Linked DNA regions of Acuticoccus sediminis. The protein of the gene in region 1 interacts with the protein of each later gene in a pairwise test. Links are inferred from orthologs where the notes say so. Each region holds a gene or a part of one and is shown in the gene's direction. Other genes may lie near its edges. The genes, in order: DLJ53_RS02655 and DLJ53_RS20185.

Region 1 (6,967 bases):
GCGCTTCGGGACGCCGCGGCCGTCGTCCTCGCGTGACGACGGGTCGGCCGGCACGAAGGGGACGAGCCAGCCGCGCAGGTCGTCCGGCTCGGCGACGGTGGCGGAGAGGCCGATCGTTCGCACCTCCGGCGCATGCCGGCGCAGACGCGCAATGCCGAGCGAGAGAAGGTCGCCGCGCTTCGACGTCACCAGCGAATGCAGCTCGTCGACGATGATGACCTTCAGCTCGGAGAAGAAGCGGGCGGCGTCCGGCTGACTGACCAGGAGGGCGATCTGCTCGGCGGTCGTGAGGAGGATGTCGGGCGGGACCTCCTTCTGTCGCCGCCGCCGGTTCTGCGGCGTGTCGCCGGTGCGCGTCTCGTGGGCGATGGGAAGGCCCATCTCGGTGATCGGGCGCTCGAGGTTGCGCGCGATGTCGACCGCGAGCGCCTTCAGTGGCGAGATGTAGAGGGTGTGAGGGCCTTCCCGCAGCGGGGCGTTGCGGCGACGGTTCTCGTCGGTGATCTCGATCAGGCTCGGCAGGAAGCCGGCGAGCGTCTTGCCCGCACCGGTCGGGGCGATGAGGAGGGTGGACCTACCCTCCTCGGCCTTCTCGATCAGTGCGAGCTGGTGGGGGCGCGGAGTCCATCCCTGAGCGGAGAACCATTCGGCGAACGGTTCCGGCAGGGCGCCCTCGGCGCGGATGGTGTCGGGCGAAGTGAGCACACGCGTAACATAAGTGCCCCGCAGCGCTCCGACACCACCGCGGCCGACGGCCGGCCGTCAGCGGCCGATACGCCACCAGGGGCGTTTCTGGGTGATGGCGGTCGTGCGGGCGTGACTGCGGATGAGGTCGTGCACGAAGCCGAGCTTCTCCTCGACCGGCTTGTTGAGGACGAACGGGTAGAGGTCCGGCTGCCCCATGGAGCGGTTGATCGCGTTCATCGCCACCGTGACGGGCACCCAGGCGTGCAGGAGGTCGCTGATCGCGCCCTGGGTGTAGGGGTCGAAGTCGACGTGGTGGCTGCCGTTGTTGCCGAGCCCGGTCGTGCGCAGGCCGAACGCGGCCGCCGTCTCCAGCGCGTCGACGATATGGATGTAGTGGGCGAACGTCTCGGCCCAGTCCTCCCACGGGTGCGCGGTGGCGTAGGAGGAGATGTAGGCGTTCGCCCAGTCCACCGGCGGCCCGCTGGCGTAGTGGTTCTGCAGCGCGGCGGCGTAGTCGGCCCGCTCGTCGCCGAACACGGCGCGGTAGGCGTCCTCCTTGCCTGCGTCGCGCACCAGGCGGTCCCAGTAGTAGTGCCCCACCTCGTGGCGGAAGTGGCCGACGAGGGTGCGGTAGGGCTCGCCCATCTCCGTGCGGCGCCGCTCGCGCTCGGCATCGTCGCCCTCGGCGATGTTGATGGTGACGAGCCCGTCGGCATGGCCGGTCAGCACCGGCGTGACGGTACCGTCGCCATTCTGCTGGTCGGCGAGGAAGTCGAAGGCGAGGCCCCGGTCGGGATCCTCGGCCACCGTCGGCTGCGGCAGGTTCCAGCGGATGATGGAATAGAAGAGGTAGCGCTTGGCCTGCTCGAGGTTGCGCCACAGCTCGACCGCCTCGGGGTCGGAGAGGTCCGGTATGGTCCGGTTGTGCGAGCAGGCCTGGCACAGCGTGTTGCCGCTGGAGGCCGGGACCAGCCAGTTGCAGGCGAGGTGCGCGGCGTTGGCGCACGCGTTGTACGTGGTTTGCCCGTTGGACCACGGCGAGCCCTGCGGGGTGGACAGCATGTTGCCGGTGACGGCGTCGAACCCGAGCGCATTCCCGCAGCGAACGCACTGCGTGGACTCAAAGTGAACCTCGTTGCCGCAGTTCCGGCACGAAAACCGCTTCATAGATCGGGTATCCGTTGTGGTGCGCCCGGCCTGGCGGGGGGATGGGCGCCTGTTCGCCCACCAACGCGCGGCACCGGAAATAGGTTGCGGAAGGGCCCCGCTGCAATCGCGCTGCGATGATTGGCGCGATCATTCAGGACGAGACGGCGTCGCCGCGAGTCGTAGGGCCGTCGCATTTGCGGATTCGCGTGCCCATCTGGGGTCCGGGGAGGCAAGGTTCTCGCCACGGGCGGATGGACACATGGTGTCATCTCCGCCATTACACGCGCCAGTCTCTAGGAGTTAGGCAGATGGGCTACACGGTAGCAGTCGTCGGCGCGACGGGGAACGTCGGCCGCGAAATTCTCGATATCATGGCCGAGCGCGGCTTCCCGGCCGACAAGGTCGTCGCGGTCGCGTCGCGTCGCAGCCAGGGGACCGAGGTCTCCTTCGGCGACAAGACCCTGAAATGCGAGGCGCTGGAGACTACCGACTTTTCGAACGTGGACATCTGCCTGATGTCCGCGGGCGGTGACGTGTCGCGCGAGTGGGGCCCGAAGATCGCCAAGCAGGGCGCGGTGGTGATCGACAACTCGTCCGCCTTCCGGACCGACCCGGACGTGCCGCTGATCGTTCCCGAGGTGAATGCCGACGCGGTCGCGGGCTTCACGAAGAAGAATATCATCGCCAACCCGAACTGCTCGACGGCGCAGCTCGTCGTGGCGCTGAAGCCGATCCACGAGCGCGCGAAGATCAAGCGCGTCGTGGTGTCGACCTATCAGTCGGTTTCGGGCGCCGGCAAGGAGGCGATGGACGACCTCTTCGCGCAGACGCGGGCCGTCTTCGTCTCGGACGAGGTGCAGTCCAAGAAGTTCCCGAAGCGCATGGCCTTCAACGTCATTCCTCACATCGACGTCTTCATGGACGACGGTTCGACGAAGGAGGAGTGGAAGATGGTGGTCGAGACCAAGAAGATCCTCGACCCGAAGATCAAGCTGCATGCGACCTGCGTGCGCGTGCCGGTCTTCATCTCCCACTCCGAGGCCGTGAACATCGAGCTCGAGGAGCCGCTGTCGGCGGACGAGGCACGGGACATCCTGCGCGAGGCGCCGGGTTGCCTGGTGATCGATAAGCGGGAGCCAGGCGGTTACATGACGCCGTACGAGGCGGCCGGCGAGGACGCCACGTACATCAGCCGCATCCGCGAGGACCCGACGGTCGAGAACGGCCTGGCGATGTGGGTGGTGAGCGACAACCTGCGCAAGGGTGCCGCGCTGAACGCGGTGCAGATCGCTGAACTTCTCGTGAACCGGAAATTGCTGACGGCCCGCGCCGAGGCCGCATAACGTCGCATCAGGGTGCGGCGGAGCGTCGCACCCTGTCTTGCCGATTTGCAGGACTGCAGTCCTTAGATTGCAACCGGCCAGATTTTTCCGGGCAACGGAATGATGGCGCGGACGTCGCTCATCTGCAGCGGGCGATAGAGGTGCGGGAACAATTGCCCGCCGCGCGACGGCTCCCAGACCAATTTCGCAGTCCCGATTAAAAGGCTGCAATCCAGCGCAAAAATGTTCGAATCTCGGGAAAAGTGTTTCTCGAGAGTGCCGGACATCTGACCTTCGGTCGACAGGTGGATGAAGCCGTCGCGGACGTCATCCTCCGATCCTTCAAAAGTCCATTTTGTGACGAATGTCGCAAGCTCTGTAGGGCGCAGGAGCTTGTAGATCGTTCCGGATTCTTCCACGGGGATCCTAAGGGTCTGGAGAGGGCGTGGTTTGCGGCGGTCGAGCGGCAAACCCAGGTTCCTCGCACGCGTTACATATGCTACATCAATCCAGAACAAACTGAATTTTCGACGGGCGCTTTTACGTCGAGGAACCTTCTCGAGGTTACTCCAAGTGGTGTTCGCCTGTGAGCAGGAGGGGGCAATGCTCGCTCATAACGACGTGTGGAACGCGATCGACGAGCTTGCGGCGAAGCACGGGATGTCCCCCTCAGGACTTGCCCGCCGTAGTGGACTTGATCCTACAACTTTTAATAAGAGCAAGCGCTTCGCGTCGGATGGCCGGCCGCGCTGGCCCTCGACCGAATCGATCGCCAAGATCCTGAAGGCGACGAATACTTCGATCTCCCAGCTGTTCGGCTTCGCGGACACCGGCCGTCAGGCGCCGCACGTGTCGATCCCGCTGATCGGCGAGGCCCACGCCGGGTTCGAAAGCTCGCTCCCCGCCGGGACGGACAGTGTCGCCGTTCCCAGCCCGCCGCGCATCATCTCCTTCCCCGACCGCCGGCACGAGCCGCTCTACGCCCTGTCCGTCGTCGGCGATTCGATGCAGCCCCTCTACCGTGATGGCGACGTGCTCTTCATCTCGCCGAACGCGGCGGCCAACGCCGGCGATCGCGTCGTGGTCAAGCTGACCAACAACGAGGTCGCGGTGAAGGTGCTGAAGGAGATCCGCGACGACGGGTACGAGTTCCACGCCGTCAATCCGGACCATTCCGACGTGTCGCTGCGCACCTCCGACGTCGACTGGATCGCACGGATCGTCTACGCGACCCAGTAATCCGGCCTCCCAGCCACCCGTCGTCCGCACCGGCCTCAGGGCGCCGGCGCGTTGTCCTGCGTCAGCGTCTCCTCCGGGCCGTCGTCGCCGTCGCCGTAGCCGAGGAGGTGCAGCGGGCGGCAGTCGATGCCCTTGGTGCGCGCCCAGTGACACAGCGCATCCTCCTGACCGTGCGTGACCCAGACCTGCTCGGCCCCGGTCTCCACGATCGTGGTGCAGAGGTCTTCCCAGTCCGCATGGTCGGAGATGACCAGCGGCAGCTCGACGCCGCGCTGCCGTGCCCTCGCCCGCACGCGCATCCAGCCCGATGCGAAGGCGGTCACCGCGTCGCCGAAGCGCTGCGCCCAGCGGTCGTTGAGCGAGCCGGGCGGGCACAGGACGATCTCTCCCGCGAGAGACTTGCGGTCGACGTCGCGCACCGGCAGCAGCGTGCCGAAGTCCTGCCCCTCGGACTCGTAGTGCGCCGTCAGCCGCTCCAGCGCGCCGTGCAGGTAGACGGGACGGTCGTAGCCGGCGGCCCGGATCAGCGCGAGGACGCGCTGCGCCTTCCCGAGCGCGTAGGCGCCGACGAGGTGCGGCCGGTCCGGGAACAGGCCGACGGACTGGAGCAGCGTCGCCACCTCGTCCGCCGCGTCGGGATGGCGGAACACCGGCAGCGCGAACGTCGCCTCCGTGACGAAGTGATCGCACGGGACGAGCTCGAACGGCGCGCACGTCGGATCCGTCTGCCGCTTGTAGTCGCCGGAGACGACCGCGCGACGCCCTCCCGCCTCGAGCGAGATCTGCGCCGAGCCGAGCACGTGGCCGGCAGGGTGGAAGCGCACGGTGACGTCGCCGATCCGGACAGCCTCGCCGTAGCCGATCCCCTGGCGCGTGCCGGCGAAGGCCTCGCCGTAGCGAACGGCCATGATGCCCAGTGTCTCGGGCGTGGCGAGCACGGCGGCGTGGCCCGGTCGGGCGTGGTCGGCGTGACCGTGCGTGATCGCCGCGCGCGGCACGGGCCGGATGGGGTCGATGTGGAAGCCGCCGGCGGGGCAGTAGAGCCCCTCGGGCGTCAGGGCGAGAAGCGTTTCGGACATCGCGTGCGATATAGGGCGTCCCCCGGCCGCCAATAAGGCTCGGACGGTCATCGGTCCTTGGGCGGCGCTCCGATCGGGGCCGCCGCGCTCAGGGTAAGCGCTTCACGTGAAACATTGTCCCGTCATGCGCCGCCGTCGCTTGCGGAAAAGGGGCGGGTCGAGGCCGAGGCGGCCGGGTGCCCGCGCCCGACCAGCGTCTCGCGCCACAGGGTATAGAGACCGGCGGCGACGACCAGACCGGCGCCGATGAAGGTCGGGCCGTCCGGCACCTCGTCGAACACGAAGTACCCCAGCAGCATCGCCCAGAGGAGGCCGGTATAGCGGAACGGCGAGACGGCGGAGATGTCGCCCACCCGCATCGCCGTGATGCTGAGGATGTAGCCCACGAGGATGATCGTCGACGCGACGAGGATGACGATCGCCGTCGCCTGGTCCAGCCCGACGGTCCCCTGGGCGGGCATCAGCGCGCCGGCGAAGATGGTGACGGCGACGATGGTGACGACGCTCGCGAAGACCGACGGGGTGTCCGGGTCGAGCGAGCGGGTGAGCATGTCGCGCACGGTGATGAAGGCGACCGTGCCGAGGGGGTAGAGGATGTTGGTGTCGAACGCCTCGCCGCCCGGACGGATCATCACCATCACGCCGACGAAGCCGACCGCGATCGCCGACCAGCGCCGCCAGCCCACGGGCTCCCTGAACAGGAGCGCCGCGACCATCGTGACCGCCAGCGGGACGAACTGCAGCACGCTGCTGGCGGTGGCGAGCGGCATCACCGCGAGCGCCTGCAGGAATGTGATGGTGGAGCCGAGCTCGCATGCGCTGCGCAGCGCGATGACCACGGTGCCACGCCGGGTCGGGCGGTAGCCGAGGGCGCCGGTGCGCCACGCGAGAAGCAGGATCAGGACGCCGCTCATCACGCCGCGTGCGAAGATCCCCTGGGCGACCGGGACGTTCTCGAACGCGAGCTTCATCGCCGCGTCGTTACAGGTGAACCCCGCCATGGCGGCGGTCATGATGAGCGCGCCACGGGCATTGTCGTTGAGGGGCATTTTAGCCTCTAGTTATCGAGGCCCCGCCTTACACCCGAATGCCGGCAGGCGCATCGGGCGGACGCGGCGGTCAGAGGCGCACGGCATCCCGCAAGGCGCCTCCATAGGCGCGGTCAATGGCGGCGTCCCGCGCGGGACGCCGCCACCGATGGCTGGCTTAGGAGCGCTTCTCGAGCTGGGCGATGATCGCGTCTGTCATGCCCTCGGTGTCGATCGACGGGGCGCCGGCGGCGATGTCCGCCGTGCGCAGGCCGTCGGCGAGGGCGCCGGCGATGGCGTCATCCAGCGCGTTGGCCTCGTCGAGCATGCCGAAGGAGTACTTCAGCGCCATGCCGAAGGACGCGATCATCGCGATCGGGTTGGCGATCCCCTGGCCGGCGATGTCCGGCGCCGAGCCGTGGACCGGCTCGTAGAGCGCGCGGCGGCGGCCGGTCTTCTCGTC
Region 2 (6,819 bases), on another replicon or contig:
TGGGCCATGCTCCCGGATCCGCGCCCCGGGACGAACGCGGGACGGGACAACTCATTCACCAGATGTCGGGCCGCGGCCGCGCGTATCGTGCCGCGTCAGGCCGCCGTCCCCGTGCCCCGAGGATCATCCAGACCGATCCTGAGCCACGCGTGAACATCATAGGGTGCGCGGGGCCGGATTGCGACCGCCCCGCGCGGTCGTGCCCCGGTGGCCGGCACCCGGCCCCGGCGTCCGCAAGCGGAGCCGGACCGGGAATGCCGGCGGCCGGCCTCAGCCCGGCCGGCGGACCTTCATCGAGAGTTCGCGCGGCAGATAGCGTCCGTCGCCCCTGGCGCCGACGAGCTCGCCGTCCTTCACCATCACCTTGCCGCGGAGGATGACCGTCCTCGGCAGCCCTTTGACCTCGAGGCCCTCGTAGGGCGAGTAGTCCGACCCGTCGTGCAGGTTGGCGTGGCGGATCGTCGTCTCCGCCTCCGGGTCCCACAGCACGATGTCGGCGTCCGCGCCGACCGCGATGGTGCCCTTCTTCGGGTAGAGGCCGTAGGTCTTGGCGTGGTTCGTCGAGGTCAGCGCCACGAAGCGGGTTATGTCGATCCGCCCCTTCGAGACACCCTCGGAGAAGAGGATCGGCAGGCGCGTCTCCACCCCCGGGATGCCGTTCGGGACGTGACGGAAGTCCTTGCGGCCCTTGGGGTTCAGCTTGCCGCGCTCGTCGTCGTAGCGGAACGGGCAGTGGTCCGAGGAGAAGACGTCGAAGACGCCGGTCTGGATGCCGCGCCAGATATTGTCCCACTCGGCCTCGGTCCGCGGAGGGGGCGAGCAGACCGCCTTGGCGCCCTCCCAGTTCATCCCCTCGAGGTCCTTCTCGGTGAGGCGGATGTACTGCGGGCAGGTCTCCCCGGTGACGTTCATGCCCCGCGCCCGCGCCCGCTCGATCTCCTCCATCGCCGCCCCGTTGGAGACGTGGACGATGACGACGGGCACGTCGACCACCTCCGCGAGCGTGATGGCGCGGTGCGTCGCCTCGCGCTCCACCGCGAGGGGGCGCGTCGTTGCGTGCGACAGCGGCTCGAGACGGCCCTCGGCGACGTGGCGGTCGATCAGGAAGCGGATCGCGTCCTCGTTCTCGCAGTGCACCATGGCGAGCGCGCCGGTGCGTCGCGCGGTGTCCATCACCTGCAGGATCTCGGCGTCGTTGAGGCGCAGGTTCTCGTAGGTCATGAAGACCTTGAACGAGGTGTAGCCGTCCGCCACCGCCGCCGGCAGCTCCTGGCCGAGCACCGATTCGGTCGGGTCGGAGATGACGAGGTGGAAGGAGACGTCGGTGTAGCAGTTGCCCTCGGCCTTCGCGTGGTAGGCCGTCAGCGCGTCGCGCAGGGACTTGCCCTTCTCCTGGACGCAGAACGGCAGCAGCGTCGTGTTGCCGCCGAAGAGGCCGGACAGAGTGCCGGTCTCGAACGTGTCGGCCATGACGATACCCTCGCCGGAGGGCTGGTCGATGTGGACATGGCTGTCGATGCCGCCCGGCAGGACGTACTTGCCCGTCGCGTCGATGGTCTCGGCGCCCTCGAGGCCGATGCCGAGCGCGGTGATGACGCCGTCTTTCACGCCGATGTCGGCTTTGAACACGTCGGCGGCCGTGGCGATGGTGCCGCCGGCGATGACGAGGTCGAAGGTCATGGTGTCTCCTCAGTAGCCGCGTATTGTGTCGACGACGTTCCGGAGCGGCTCACCGCGCTCGAACGCCTCGATCTGGCGGACGATATTGCGAAGCGTGGACGTCGGGTCGGAGACCGCGGCCACGTGGGGCGTGATGACGAGGTTGGGCGCATCCCACATCGGATCGTCCGCGGGGAGGGGCTCTTCGTTGAAGACGTCGAGCGAGGCGCCCTTCAGCGCACCGGACCGGAGCGCCGCCAGGATGTCCGCCTCCGTCTGGAGACCGCCGCGCCCGGCATTGATGAGGACCGGGCCGAGGGGGCTCTCCCCGCCGAGCCTTGCGATGAGGCCGGCATCGAGGATGCCGCGGGTGTCCTCCGTCAGCGGCAGCAGGCAGACGAGGATGTCCGTGCGCTTCAGGAAGGCGTCGAGGCCCTCGGCGCCATAGTAGAGCGTGATGTCACTCGGCCGCTGGGAGCGGGACCAGCCGTGCACGGTGAAGCCGAGCGACAGCAGGATCGGCGCGCAGTGCCGGGCAAGGGTGCCGTAGCCCATGAGGCCGACGCGGGCCGCGTTCGCCGCCGGCTGCTCGAACTCGCGCCACTCGTGCTTACGCTGCACGTCGAGGTAGGCGAGCGCCTGGCGGAAGTGGGTCAGTACCTGGAGGATGACCCATTCGCCCATCCTGTAGGTCATGTCGTCGTCGACGAGGCGCACCAGTGGGACGGGCGGCAGGTCCGGGTCCGCCATCAGCCCGTCGACCCCCGCGCCGAGGTTGAAGACGGCCTTCAGGTTCGGGAGCGTCCTGAGGACGCCGGCCGGCGGCTTCCAGGTCAGCACGTAGTCGATGGCGGCGGGGTCGTAGTCGTCCTGGCCGTGCCGGAGGATGGGGCGGTCCGGCGCGGTCGCGCGCCAGTTGGCGAGCCATTCGTCCTGGTGCCAGCCGGTGGAAAGAAGCAGCGTGGTCATTTTGTCGGTCTCATGCTTCGAAGGGTAGGCAAGGGACGGGCCGTTTGACAATTGACCGGACGTTCGGCGCAGCATATCTGCCGCTCATGGCGAAACGTCCGATCCTCATCATTCCCGATCCCGTGCTGCGGCGCGTGGCCGAGCCTGTGACCTCCGTCGACGCGCGGATCAAGGCTCTGGCCGACGATATGCTCGAGACCATGTATGCCGCCCCCGGGATCGGCCTCGCGGCCCCGCAGATCGGCGTGCTGGAGCGGCTCATCGTGCTCGACGTCGCGACCGGGGAGGACGCGGAGCCCGCGCCGATGGTCCTCGTCAATCCGGAGATCGTCGCCAGCTCTGAGGAGACCTCGGTCTACGAGGAGGGGTGCCTGTCGATCCCCGACTACACCGAGGAGGTCGAGCGGCCCGCGCGCGTGACCGTGCGCTTCCTCGACCGGGACGGGGCCGAGCAGACGGTCGAGGCGGACGGCCTCCTCGCCACGTGCCTGCAGCACGAGATCGATCACCTCAACGGCATCCTCTTCATCGACTATCTGTCGCGGCTGAAGCGGGACCGGGTCGTGAAGAAGTTCACCAAGCAGGCCAAGCTCGGCGCCGCGTGATGATCCATACATTGCCTTTCGCCCGGTCGCCGTCTCCGGCGGGCCGCGTATCGCTCGTGGCCAGGGGTGAGCGCCGATGATGCGCATCGTCTTCATGGGAACGCCGTCCTTCGCCGTTCCGACCCTGATGGAGATCGTCGGGCAGGGGCACACGGTCCCGGCCGTCTACACCCAGCCGCCGCGGCCCGCTGGGCGGGGGATGGCCGAGCGCAGGTCCGCCGTCCACGAGGCGGCCGAGGCGCTCGGGATCGAAGTGCGCCACCCGACCTCGCTGAAGGAGGAGGCGGAGGCGATCGCGGCGCTGGAGCCGGACGCGCTGGTCGTCGTCGCCTACGGCCTCATCCTGCCGGTCCCGGTGCTGGAGGCGGCACCGCTCGGCGCCTACAACGTCCACGCGTCCCTGTTGCCGCGATGGCGCGGCGCGGCACCCGTCGCACGGGCCATCATGGCGGGCGACGCGCAGACCGGCGTCACCGTGATGCGGATGGAGAAGGGGCTCGACACCGGCCCCGTCGGCATGGTCGAGCACACGCCGATCGGCCCGGACGATACCGCGGCGGACCTCACCGACCGCCTGTCCCGCCTCGGCGCCGACCTGATGGTCCGCGCGCTGGCCGCGCTGGATCGCGACGCGCTCACCCTGACACCGCAGCCGGAGGAGGGCGTGACCTACGCCTCCAAGATCGACAAGGCCGAGGCGCCGATCGATTTCGCCCAGCCGGCGGAGGCGGTTCGCAACCACATCCACGGCCTCAACCCGATGCCGGGCGCCTATGCCACGATCGAGATCGCCGGCAAGCCGGAGCGGCTGAAGGTCCTCCGGGCGACGGTCGCCACCGGCTCGGGCGCGCCGGGCGAAGTTCTCGATGACCGCCTCACCGTCGCCTGCGGCGAGGGGGCCGTGCGGCTGCTGCGGGTGCAGCGGGCGGGCAAGTCCCCGGTCGACGCCGACGCCTTCCTGCGCGGCGCGCGAATCGGGCCCGGCGACCGCTTCGAGGTCTGACCGGACCGCCACGATGGACACGCGCCGGGGCCGAATGTAGGCCATCGCGCAAGCCCGCGTATCCGAGAAGCGCATCCGTTGCGCGCAACCCAACAGGCGCGATCCAGCCATGCGTGATCCCGCAAAGCCGAGCACTGCCCCCGCCTTCTGGCGTCGCGTGATGCGTCTCGGCCGGCCGTCCTATCCGCGGGACAAGGCGTTCGGGGACCTCGTCTACCGCAGCCGCGAGCAGCTTCTCGCCGCGCACGGTCTCCCGCCCGAAGACCGCACCCTGCTGGCGGAGGCGCTCGCCGCGAACGAGGCGAGCGGCGCCGTCCCGGCGATTCGCGGCATCAGGGTGGCCCCGCTCGCGGTGTCCGAGACGACGGTCCTGCCGGAGCGCCCGAACCCGCTCGAGAGCACGCTCCCATGGGCGCTGTTCCGCGGCACGAAGCTGAACCGCGGCGGCCTGCGGATGCCGATGCAGAAGGCGCTGACGGTGCTGGAGTACCGCGACGTCTGCCTCGCGACCACCGGCAACCGGTTCACCATCTTCCGTGGCGACACCGTCGACCCCGCCTCGTCGGCGGTGCTGGAGCGGCAGGAGCGGCTGGCGGCGAACGCGGAGCCGCTGGCCTTCGCCGCGTTCTGCGACGACTTCTTTCCCGGTGCCGCCAACCCTGCCCACTTCGTCGGCGACCGGCTGACGCGGGCTTACGTCTTCACCCAGCGCCTCGGCGTCGCGCCGGAGGGCTGCCTCTTCGGCGGCGCCACCGCGCTCTACCCGGCGTACGCGCTGGACCGGGTGTGCCCGGGCGCGAACGTCGCACGTTCGGACCGGGTCTACCGGGTCGCCCGCCTCCTGGTCCTGTCGTCGACGGCGGAGATGGGCGGGCACCCGTTCTATTATCTCGATCCCGAGGCGATGGACTTCATCCTGACGCGCCTGCTGGCGGACCTTCCCGCGGCCGGGGAGCGGTCGCGCGCGGGGCGGCGGCTCTACCTCGCCCGCACCGATGCCGGCGCCCGCGTCCTCCTCAACGAGCGTCCGCTGATCGAGGCGCTCGGCCGCGAAGGCTTCGAGGCGGTGGAGATGGGCGCGCTCGCCCCCGCCGAGCAGCTGGCCCTGGCGCGCGATGCGGAGGTGGTGGTGGCACCCCATGGCGCGGCGCTGACGAACCTCGTCGCCGCCCGCCCCGGCACGTGCGTGGTCGAACTCTTCAATCCCAACCGCGGAACGACGGTCTACATGGCGATCGCCCACGCCCTCGGCCTCGGCTACACGCCGCACTTCGGCACCCCGGTCGCGGGCGACCGTCGCAGGGACGCCTGGACAGTGGACATCGATGGCGTGCTCGGTGCCGTGCGCTCCGCCGCGGACCGGATCGGCGCCTGACGTGCCGCGCTACAAGCTCACCATCGAGTACGACGGGTCGCCGTTCGTCGGCTGGCAGCGCCAGGAGACCGGGCGGAGCGTGCAGGAGGCACTGGAGGACGCGGCGGAGAGGCTCTGCGGCACGCCGACCCGTGTCCACGGCGCCGGCCGCACCGACACCGGGGTCCACGCGACCGGCCAGGTGGCGCACGTCGACTTCGTCAGGGACTGGCGGGCCGACACCGTCCGCGACGCGATGAACGCCCACATGCGGCCCGAACCTGTGGCGATCCTCGCCGCCGAGCGCGTGCCGGACGAGTTCGACGCCCGCCACTCCGCGCGGGCCCGGCATTACCTTTACCGTATCATCAATCGCCGGGCGCCGCTGGCCCTCGACCAGGTCGCCTGGCGCGTGCCGCAGGCGCTCGACGTCGACGCGATGAACGCCGGCGCGCGCCACCTCCTCGGCAAGCACGACTTCACGACCTTCCGGGCCGCGCAGTGTCAGGCGAAAAGCCCGTTGCGGACGCTGGACCGCCTCGATGTGACCCGCGACGGGGAGGTGATTGCGGTGACGGCGAGCGCGCGGTCTTTCCTTCACAATCAGGTTCGGTCCATGGTCGGCACTCTGGTCGAGGTCGGGATCGGCCGCTGGCAGCCGGACGATGTCGCGGCGGCGCTGGCGGCACGGTCGCGGCCGGCCTGTGGTCCGGTCGCACCGTCGGCCGGCCTGATCTTGACGCGCGTGGACTACGAGGAGAGCTGATGGACGTTGTGCTCGGCATCATCGGTGGTTCGGGACTTTACGATCTCCCGGGCCTCGAAGGGACTTGGGAGACGATCGAGAGCCCATGGGGCGAGCCATCCGACAGTGTGCTGCGTGGCACGCTCGCGGGAACGCCCATCGTCTTCATGCCTCGCCATGGACGCGGCCACCGGCTCGGCCCGACGCAGATCAACTACCGTGCGAACATCGACGTCCTGAAGCGGGCGGGGGTCACGGACCTCGTCTCGCTGTCGGCGTGCGGATCGCTGCGGGAGGACCTGCCGCCCGGGACCTTCGTCATCGTCGACCAGTTCATCGACCGCACCTTCGCGCGGGAGAAGTCGTTCTTCGGCACGGGGTGCGTGGCGCACGTGTCGATGGCGCACCCGGTGAGCCGCGATCTCGGCGACCGGATCGAGGCGGCGGCGGAGGTCAGCGGCGTGAAGTCCCGCCGCGGCGGCAC

What was found.
Region 2: the proteins of DLJ53_RS02655 (region 1) and DLJ53_RS20185 interact in binary tests that used the Escherichia coli proteins (3 or more experiments, as listed by UniProt). The link is inferred for Acuticoccus sediminis from one-to-one orthologs.

The regions. Positions count from the first base shown.
Region 1 is NZ_QHHQ01000001.1:616,627-623,593, forward strand. The notes cover bases 1,194-4,161. They hold DLJ53_RS02655 (aspartate-semialdehyde dehydrogenase), read left to right. Parts: upstream 1,194-2,144; coding sequence 2,145-3,179; downstream 3,180-4,161. Other genes in these bases: DLJ53_RS02650 (zinc-binding metallopeptidase family protein), read right to left, coding at 1,194-1,854; DLJ53_RS02660 (DUF952 domain-containing protein), read right to left, coding at 3,242-3,628; DLJ53_RS02665 (S24 family peptidase), read left to right, coding at 3,762-4,161. Also shown: DLJ53_RS02645 (ligase-associated DNA damage response DEXH box helicase), read right to left, coding at 1-705; more of DLJ53_RS02650, read right to left, coding at 763-1,193; more of DLJ53_RS02665, read left to right, coding at 4,162-4,397; DLJ53_RS02670 (ligase-associated DNA damage response exonuclease), read right to left, coding at 4,433-5,476; DLJ53_RS02675 (DMT family transporter), read right to left, coding at 5,599-6,525; leuB (3-isopropylmalate dehydrogenase), read right to left, coding at 6,683-6,967.
Region 2 is NZ_QHHQ01000004.1:438,226-445,044, reverse strand. Bases 1,654-4,473 are described here. They hold DLJ53_RS20185 (peptide deformylase), read left to right. Parts: upstream 1,654-2,714; coding sequence 2,715-3,233; downstream 3,234-4,473. Other genes in these bases: DLJ53_RS20175 (glycosyltransferase family 61 protein), read left to right, coding at 4,346-4,473; fmt (methionyl-tRNA formyltransferase), read left to right, coding at 3,313-4,236; DLJ53_RS20190 (2-hydroxyacid dehydrogenase), read right to left, coding at 1,690-2,628; hydA (dihydropyrimidinase), read right to left, coding at 1,654-1,680. Also shown: DLJ53_RS35285 (hypothetical protein), read right to left, coding at 1-1; more of hydA, read right to left, coding at 271-1,653; more of DLJ53_RS20175, read left to right, coding at 4,474-5,611; tRNA pseudouridine(38-40) synthase TruA, read left to right, coding at 5,613-6,356; DLJ53_RS20165 (S-methyl-5'-thioadenosine phosphorylase), read left to right, coding at 6,353-6,819. UniProt on the Escherichia coli protein: Removes the formyl group from the N-terminal Met of newly synthesized proteins. Requires at least a dipeptide for an efficient rate of reaction. N-terminal L-methionine is a prerequisite for activity but the enzyme has broad specificity at other positions.